2 regions of the Clostridium paraputrificum AGR2156 genome follow, and region 2 is predicted to be linked to the other one. Evidence: predicted binding sites of a transcription regulator. Region 2 holds the regulator's gene; the other holds the start of a gene.
The links. The regulator CtsR, encoded in region 2, represses protease genes until heat stress. The targets are predictions, from matches to a motif close to AAGGTCAANNAAGGTCAAAT.
Positions count from the first base shown of each region.

Region 1: the regulator CtsR is predicted to act here: its motif matches at 1,651-1,670, upstream of clpB (ATP-dependent chaperone ClpB).

Region 1 covers NZ_AUJC01000001.1:211,697-216,172, reverse strand. Annotated here, with positions in the region: gene G594_RS0101005 (helix-turn-helix domain-containing protein) at 1-1,583, opposite strand, end outside; gene clpB (ATP-dependent chaperone ClpB) at 1,730-4,333, shown strand.
Region 2 covers NZ_AUJC01000017.1:18,380-22,855, forward strand. Annotated here, with positions in the region: gene G594_RS0113890 (ATP-dependent Clp protease ATP-binding subunit) at 1-230, opposite strand, end outside; gene G594_RS0113895 (hypothetical protein) at 252-1,253, opposite strand; gene G594_RS0113900 (UvrB/UvrC motif-containing protein) at 1,234-1,776, opposite strand; gene G594_RS0113905 (CtsR family transcriptional regulator) at 1,788-2,243, opposite strand; gene G594_RS19025 (MBL fold metallo-hydrolase) at 2,399-3,058, shown strand; gene G594_RS0113915 (DUF362 domain-containing protein) at 3,100-3,270, opposite strand; gene G594_RS0113920 (heavy-metal-associated domain-containing protein) at 3,367-3,573, opposite strand; gene G594_RS0113925 (PSP1 domain-containing protein) at 3,586-4,476, opposite strand, start outside.

The DNA.
Region 1 (4,476 bases), on a different contig from region 2:
ATCCCAGATGCTCCTATAAAAACTTCATTATTTAAGTAAATTTCTTTTTCAATAACATCAAAAGCCCTAAGAAAACTTAAATCTTTATGGGTAAATATACTACTATGAATTATATAAGGTAGCATATATGCTGTATCATAAATAGGATTTAATTCTTTAAATGGAACAAACTCTTCTTCTAGTAAACTAAATTTACTATTATTAAAATATTTTCTTAGTTCCTCTTTTATCTCTAGAGAAAGAGTTGAGTTTAATTGAAATTTTACATCAGATAAATAATAGTATTCTATTTCTGAGAAATAAGAATGGAAGCTTTCTATAGTGTGAATATAGTCTTCTATTTCAAAATCATAATTATCGATAACTATAAGAGGTTTCAGTTCAATTGATGCCATAAACTCTAATACAGTTTTAACTCTGTTCCAATTTATAAAGTCACTACTCTTAAATATTCCCATATTATTATGGAAAAAATATTCTATCCTTCCGTATTCAAAATGAATTTCATTTTGAAGAGATTCAAGAATATCCTTATTATCTTCAATCATTAAATCAAAAATATCTCCAAGACTAATAATTTCTCTAAATTTATCACTATATTTTTCGATGTTGTTATTTATGTCTACATCAATAGTCCAAAGTTTATTTTCGTAATTAAATCTTTCATAGTTTTCTAAATAAGTAGATAAAATATCAATAGAATCTTCAAGTGGAAGAAGGGTAATGTCCTTCATTTTTTCTAAAGTAGCTTCATCAAACTTATTTTTTCTTCTAAATTGAAGAGGGGTACAGTTATAATAGCTTTTAAAGTGCTTATTAAAGTACCTAGTATGTGAAAATCCAACCTCTTCAGAAATTTCATATATACTCATATCTGTATCTAAAAGTAGCTTAACTGATTCTTCAACTCTAGTTAGGTTTATAAGGTCAGTAAAGCTATATCCAGTTACATTTTTTATTTCATGTGAAAGATAGTGGGGGCTTAAAAACTCTTTTTTAGCAATAGCTTGAAGAGTAATATTATTATTGTAGTTATTAAAAATATATTTTGAAATTCTATGATATCTTTCAAGTTGCTCTTTGTTATCTTTTAGCTCTTCTTGGTCATAGATTAAGTAATGAAAATTATTTATTAGGTGGAAGAGTAAGTCTATTAAAATAGATTCTATCTCTTCATCATAATTTTCAACCTTTTGAACTGACTCACAAAGTAGTTTTGCAAGTAATGTTCTAAATATAATGTATTCTTCACCTTCTTGAGCTCCTAAATCTGATGTATTTGTATAAAAATAAATATTTTTAATATCTTTATAGTACTTTTCAAAAAAGCTTTGGTCTATATGAAATAGTAGGATTTTATTATCCTCATTAGAATAAAGTCTATGAGATTCATCAACATTTATTATTTCTAGTTCATTTTCATAAAGTTCAAAGTTATCTGTATCTATAGATATATTTATTTTTCCTTTTAACACATAGACTATTTCAATGGCATTATGCCAATGTAGAGGATATTCTTTGATAGTAGCATAAGTAATTTGTATTGGTAGGTCCGAGTTATATGTAACATACTCTTTCCTCATAAGCTTCACCTCATAAAAATTGTAATTAATAAAATTATATCAAAAAGAACAAAAAAATAAAATATAACTTTGACTTTCTTTGACTTTTGTATTATTATAAAAATATAGAAAAGAATATTAAAAGGAGATTAAAGGAGGAAAGATTTATGAATGTTGATAAAATGACAATAAGAGTTCAACAAGCATTAAATGATGCTAATTTAATTGCTGTTAAGTATAATCATCAACAAATAGAAGTAATACATCTTTTTGCTGCTCTTGTAGAACAAGAGGATGGATTAATTCCTAATATTCTAACAAAGATGAATGTTGATGTAAGAGGTTTAAAGAGTACGTTAAACAGAACTTTAGATAATATGCCTAAAGTTTTAGGTGAAGGTGCTAATAGTTCAGGAGTATATATAACTAGAAAAGTTGAGGAAGTTTTAATAAAAGCAGAAGAACTTGCTAAAAAGTTTGAAGATTCTTATATAAGTGTTGAACATTTGATGTTAGCTATTCTAGATAAAGAAAAGTCAGGAGCTGTAGGAGATATTTTAAAATCTTATAGCATTACTGAAAAGAACTTTATGAAAGTTTTAAGTGAAGTTAGAGGAAGTCAAAGAGTAGAGACAAATGACCCAGAAGGAACTTATGATGCTTTAGCAAAGTATGGTACAAATTTAGTTGAGTTAGCTAAAAAGCATAAATTAGATCCTGTAATAGGAAGAGATGAAGAAATTAGAAGGGCAGTTAGAATTCTTTCTAGAAGGACTAAGAATAATCCAGTGTTAATTGGTGAACCTGGTGTAGGTAAAACTGCTATTGTAGAAGGATTAGCTGAAAGAATAGTAAGAGGAGATGTGCCAGAAGGATTAAAGGATAAGATAATTTTCTCATTAGATATGGGTTCTTTAATTGCTGGTGCAAAATATAGAGGAGAATTTGAAGAAAGATTAAAGGCTGTTTTAAAGGAAGTACAAAATAGTGAAGGTAGAATAATTTTATTTATAGATGAAATTCATACAATAGTTGGTGCTGGTAAAACAGATGGAGCAATGGATGCTGGCAATCTAATTAAGCCTTTACTTGCAAGAGGTGAACTTCACTGTATTGGTGCAACCACTTTTGATGAATATAGACAATACATCGAAAAAGATAAGGCTCTTGAAAGAAGATTCCAACCTGTCATTGTAGATGAACCATCAGTAGATGATACAATTTCAATATTAAGAGGATTAAAAGAAAAATTTGAAATTCACCATGGAATCAGAATTCATGACTCTGCTATAGTTGCAGCTGCGAAATTATCTAATAGATATATTCAAGATAGATATTTACCAGATAAAGCTATAGATTTAATTGATGAAGCAGGTTCTATGATAAGGTCAGAAATTGACTCTTTGCCAACTGAATTAGATGTTATACGAAGAAAAGTATTCCAATTAGAAATTGAAAAGGAAGCTCTAGAAAAAGAAAAGGATGAAGGTTCTAAAAAGAGATTAGAAGCTTTAACTAAGGAGTTAGCTGAATTAAAAGAAAAGAATGATGAAATGACAGCTAAATATGAGAAAGAAAAAGAGCATATAACATCTTTAAAAGATTTAAAAACTAAGCTTGATGAAGCACGTGGTGACCTTGAAAGATATGAAAGAGAATATGATTATAATAAGGTTGCAGAAATTAGATACTCAGTAATTCCTAAGATAGAGGAAGAAATAAAAACAAAAGAAGCTGAGGTTAAGGAAAACTATGAAGGTGCATTATTAAAAGAAGAAGTTACTGAAGAAGAAATTTCAGAGGTACTTTCAAAGTGGACTGGAATTCCCGTAAGTAATCTTCTTGAAGGAGAAAGAGAGAAGTTATTAAGATTAGACTCTGAATTACAAAAAAGAGTTATAGGTCAAGATGCAGCAGTTGAAGCAGTATCTAACGCTATATTAAGAGCAAGAGCAGGGCTTAAAGATGTAAATAAGCCAATTGGTTCATTTATTTTCTTAGGACCAACAGGCGTAGGTAAAACAGAATTAGCTAAAACTTTAGCTAGAACTATGTTTGATAGCGAAGATGCTATGATAAGAATTGATATGTCTGAATATATGGAGAAGCATGCTGTATCTAGATTAGTTGGAGCGCCTCCAGGATATGTTGGATATGAACAAGGTGGTCAGCTAACAGAAGCTGTTAGAAGAAAACCATATAGTGTACTATTATTTGATGAAATTGAAAAGGCACATGAAGATGTATTTAATATGTTCCTTCAAATTTTAGATGATGGTAGATTAACGGATAATAAAGGTAAAACTGTAGATTTTAAAAATACAATTATAATAATGACTTCAAATATTGGTTCTCAATATTTATTAGATAACCAAGGTGATGAAATAACTGATGAAAGTAAAGATAAAGTTATGGCTTCTTTAAGAAATAAGTTTAAACCAGAATTCTTAAACAGAGTTGATGATATTATTATGTTTAAGCCTTTATCAGAAGAAGGAATTAAGAAGATAATTGATATATTCTTAGATGAAGTAAGAGCAAGACTTGTTGATAAGAATATAAAACTAGAAGTAACAGATGAAGCTAAGAGTATTTTAGCAAAAGAAGGATATGATCCAGTATATGGTGCAAGACCACTTAAGAGATATATCCAAAATACCCTTGAAAATAACTTGGCTAGAAGAATTATTAAAGGTGATGTTCATTATGGTTCAACTGTAGTTGTAGATGGACAAAACAATGAATTGACACTTTATACAAGGGAAAAATAGCTTGTATACAAAACCTCCTTTAGGCAGAAAATAAGAATAGGTAGTAGGTAAGAAGGTACTAGGTAAAAAATTATAAGATTAAAAGGTATTAAACTAAGTTTTGGTTTGTACTTAGCATTATGTATTTTACCTTGTACCTCGTA
Region 2 (4,476 bases):
CCTTTTGGCATAAGTGAGTCTCCATAACCTAAGTATTCCTCTAGCATATTCCTTATTTCTTCTATTTCTACACCATACTTTTCTAACAACTCACTAGAGTATCCCTTTTCAGCCATAATTCCTATCAATATGTGTTCAGTTCCTATATACCCATGCTTAAATTTTTGAGACTCTTTTTGTGCTCCCATTATTACTAATTGAGCTCTTTCTGTAAATTTCCCATATGACATTTACAACACCTCCTACCATAATTACTTTAATAATTCTTTTATCAATACAGCTCTTTCAGCTTTTTTCTCTTTATTAGTCAATGATTTACCTAATTTATTTTGTATAGCCTCATCACTTGTATAAACTAGAAGCTTGTTCAAGATATCTTTATTTAAGTCTAGGACATACGTCTCTACTCCTAACCTTAAATATGATAATAATTCTACTAGTTCTTTATAAGACATTAACTTAGCATTTTTTAATATTCCATAGGATCTAAATATCTTATCCTCTAATTCATCTTTACATTTATTAATTACTATATCCCTAAACTTAATCTCTTCTTGTATAATATTTTCAACTACTCCCTCCAGATTATTAATTATCTCATCTTCAGTTATGCCTAAAGATATTCTATTTGAAACCTCATATATATTACCATCTGAATATACTGGATTTATAGTCATTCCTACCTGACTTAACCCCTTTGAAATATTAGTAATTTCTTCACTCATTGACAATGCAGGTAAGTGTAGTATTACTGATGCTTTCATCCCAGTACCAACTTTACTAGGAGTAGATGTTAAATACCCAAAATCTTCGTGAAAAGAATATGTTATATATTCTTCTATTAAATCATCAATCTTATTAGCAACTTCATATACTTCTTTTAAATTCATTCCTTCCGTAGTACATTGTATATTTAAATGATCTACCTCATTAATCATTATGCTAATTGTTTCTTCTTTATTAATAATTAAGGCTGCTCTATCTTTTCTCTTAACTAATTCCTTAGTTACTAAAAGTTTTGCCTCATATGACTTTATATAATCAATATGATTATCCCAAAACTTTATTATTTTTAACTCTTCATCATCTAGTTTGCTAAATATAACATTAGATAATTTATCTACATTCTTTTTAGCATCCTCCACCTCTAGTTTATCTGTAAATAAAATTCCTTCTAAATTTCTAGCTAAGGAAAGTTTACTACACAATATTAAATCATCATTTTGGGCCTTACTATAAATCCAATTTCTCATCTTTGCCCACCTCTGTCCTACTATTTTCTATATCTTTTATCTTATCTCTTAAGACTGCAGCTCTCTCATACTCTTCTTCTAAAATAGCTTTTTGTAGTTCCTTTTTTAAATTAACATACTTCTTTTTCTCAACAAGCTTAACACCTGAACGTTTTGGAACCTTTCCTATGTGCTCTAAATCCCCTTGTATTCTTTTAAACATAGGTCTTAAATAACTAGAAAAACTTTGATAACATTCATCGCAACCTAATTGTCCACTAGCTTTAAATTGAGAATACGTCAATCCACACTTTTTACATATAACTTCTATTTTATTTGGTTTATTTTTATCAATGGATTCAAAAAAACCACCTAAAATATTGGGAATAGAAATTTCATCTATGCTTCCTAATGAACCAACTAAAGAAATATCAGAAATTTCTTTAGCACAACTTTCGCAAAGTCTTACTTCAGACTTCTCTCCATTGATTAATTTTATTAAATGTATTGTTGCCACTCTCTTATTACACTTCTCACACAACATAAATACCACCCCTATGATAATATGACCATAACCATCCCTTTAAGAATATCTGCTCTAGATTTATTCTTCTCTTCTATAGAAATTAAAGATCTATCATTAATAGCAATCTTCATAATTTCTTTTTCTCTTTCTGTAATTATATCTAATTCATATAAATTTTCTATTATTGATAATGCATTATGGTATGTAATTGATGAACCTATAGCATCATATATTAATCTACTTCTTTGTTCTGTTCCATCATAAGTTAATTGTTTTATTATAATATGACCACCGCCACCTCTTCTACTTTCTATAACATAACCTTTATCAGAGGTAAATCGTGTAGTTAATACATAGTTAATTTGTGATGGTGCACATCTAAATTGATCAGCCAATTCATTTCTTTGTATTTGAACTTGATCGCCACCATTCTCATTTAGCATTTCTTTAATAAAGCTTTCAATTATATCTGAAAGTCTTGCCATAATATCACCTTCTTAAACGTTGTTTTTGACTTACTTTGACCTATATTTTAATAATAATATTAATTCATATTATTATCAAGCCATAATATTACTTCTTAGTTTAGTTTTTATAAAATTCCACATAATATACTTATAAATATTTAGGAGGTTTTTGTATGATTATAAGATGGCTAGGAGAATCTTGTTTCTTAATTCAAGTCTCAAATGGTAGAAGGGTTCTATTAGATCCTTTAAATCTTACAATAAATAAAATATCTAGCCTAAACCCAAGTATAATTACATTAAGTCATAATTATCTTAATATAGATAAAAGTTCTATACCAATATTAAAAAATTGCAATACAGTCAATACTTTGGGTGTATATAAATTTTACGATATTTTAGTTACTGGATACCAAGGATATCATGATAATCTATATGGGATAAAAAGAGGTGAAAATATTATTTACTCTACAGAAATTGAAGGAATTAAACTATGTCATCTAGGTCATATTGGCCATAATCTTTCAATTGACCTTATATCCACTTTATCAGACATAGACATATTATTTATACCTATAGGTGGACACTTTACAATTAATAGTCCTCAAGCTTTAGACATAATAGATATAATTAAACCAAAGTATATTATTCCAATGTATTATAGAAACTCCAATTGTACAAAGTTCTTAGATAGTCCTAAAGATTTTTTTATTAATTCTAAAAAAATAACTATAATAGATAAAGACTGTATTGATACTAATACATTAGATAGCTCCTCATCATTAAATACATTAATAATCAAAGATAGCTCTAATTACATAAATACTATATAAGAAAAAAGATCGTCATAAAATGACGATCTTTTAAGTATAAATTATTCTGCGTTTGGTGCTCCTACTGGACAAACATTTGCGCAGTTTCCGCAATCGATACAAGTATCTGCATCTATAACGAATTGAGTATCTCCTTGGCTTATAGCCTCAACTGGACATTCTGCAGCGCAAGCTCCGCAGTTTACACATGAATCATTAATAACGTATGCCATGAAAAACACCTCCTAATATTTATGGTAATTACACCATATACATTTTAACATGTTTCCATAACATTTAAAAGTAATTTAAATAAAATTAACTTCTATCTAACTTACTACCATATATCCTAGAATTTCAATAGATTCAATAATCTTATCTAATGTAACAAAACTTTCATTATATATTAATTGAATTTCTTTTTTATCCAAAGAAACTTCACATGCTATAACTCCTTCATTACTTGCTATAGCACCTTGAATATTCATAGCATCAGATGATTTATTCATATCATAAATCTTAATAACTGATTTCATATAGAAATCCCCCTATTTTTCATTAATTAAATCTTTAATAAGACTTTTATCTTCTTCTGATTCAATTTCTAACTTAATTTCTTTTTCATCTACAGAATCTTCATAACTACCTGAAATCAAAGCTATATTTTCTATCTTAAATTCTTCTATTACCTCTTCATCGCCTTTTCTTAATTTAACCTTAACAGCTTCTTTAACTGTATTATTACTAACAACTTCGCCCTTGCCATCTTCAGTTTGAACCACAGAACCAACCTTAGGTAATCTCTTTCTAATATCCTCATATGTGCTTTGTTCATAATTTAAACAACACATTAATCTACCACATATTCCTGATATCTTTGTAGGATTTAAAGATAAATTCTGTTCTTTTGCCATCTTTATTGAAACAGAAGTAAAGTCTCCTAAAAACGAAGAACAACACATTGGTCTGCCACAAGGCCCTAAGCCACCTAACATTTTAGCTTCATCTCTTACACCAATTTGTCTAAGTTCAATTCTAGTTTTAAATATTGTTGCTAAATCCTTAACTAATTCTCTAAAGTCTACTCTTCCATCTGCTGTAAAATAGAAAATCACCTTATTATTATCAAATGTATATTCTACATCTATTAGCTTCATTTTTAGTCCATGTTCTTCTATTTTAGAAATACATATATTTAGAGCTTCTTCTTCTTTATCTTTATTTTCTTTATGCTTAGCTATATCATTTTCGTCAGCTATCCTTAATACACTTTTTAGAGGTGGAATTACATCCTCTTCTTTTATCTCTTTAATCCCTATTACGCATTCGCCAAATTCAACACCTCTTGCTGTTTCAACAACTACATAGTCTCCCTTATTTATATTTAATTCATTAGGTCCAAAATAATATATTTTCCCTGCTTTTTTGAACCTTACTCC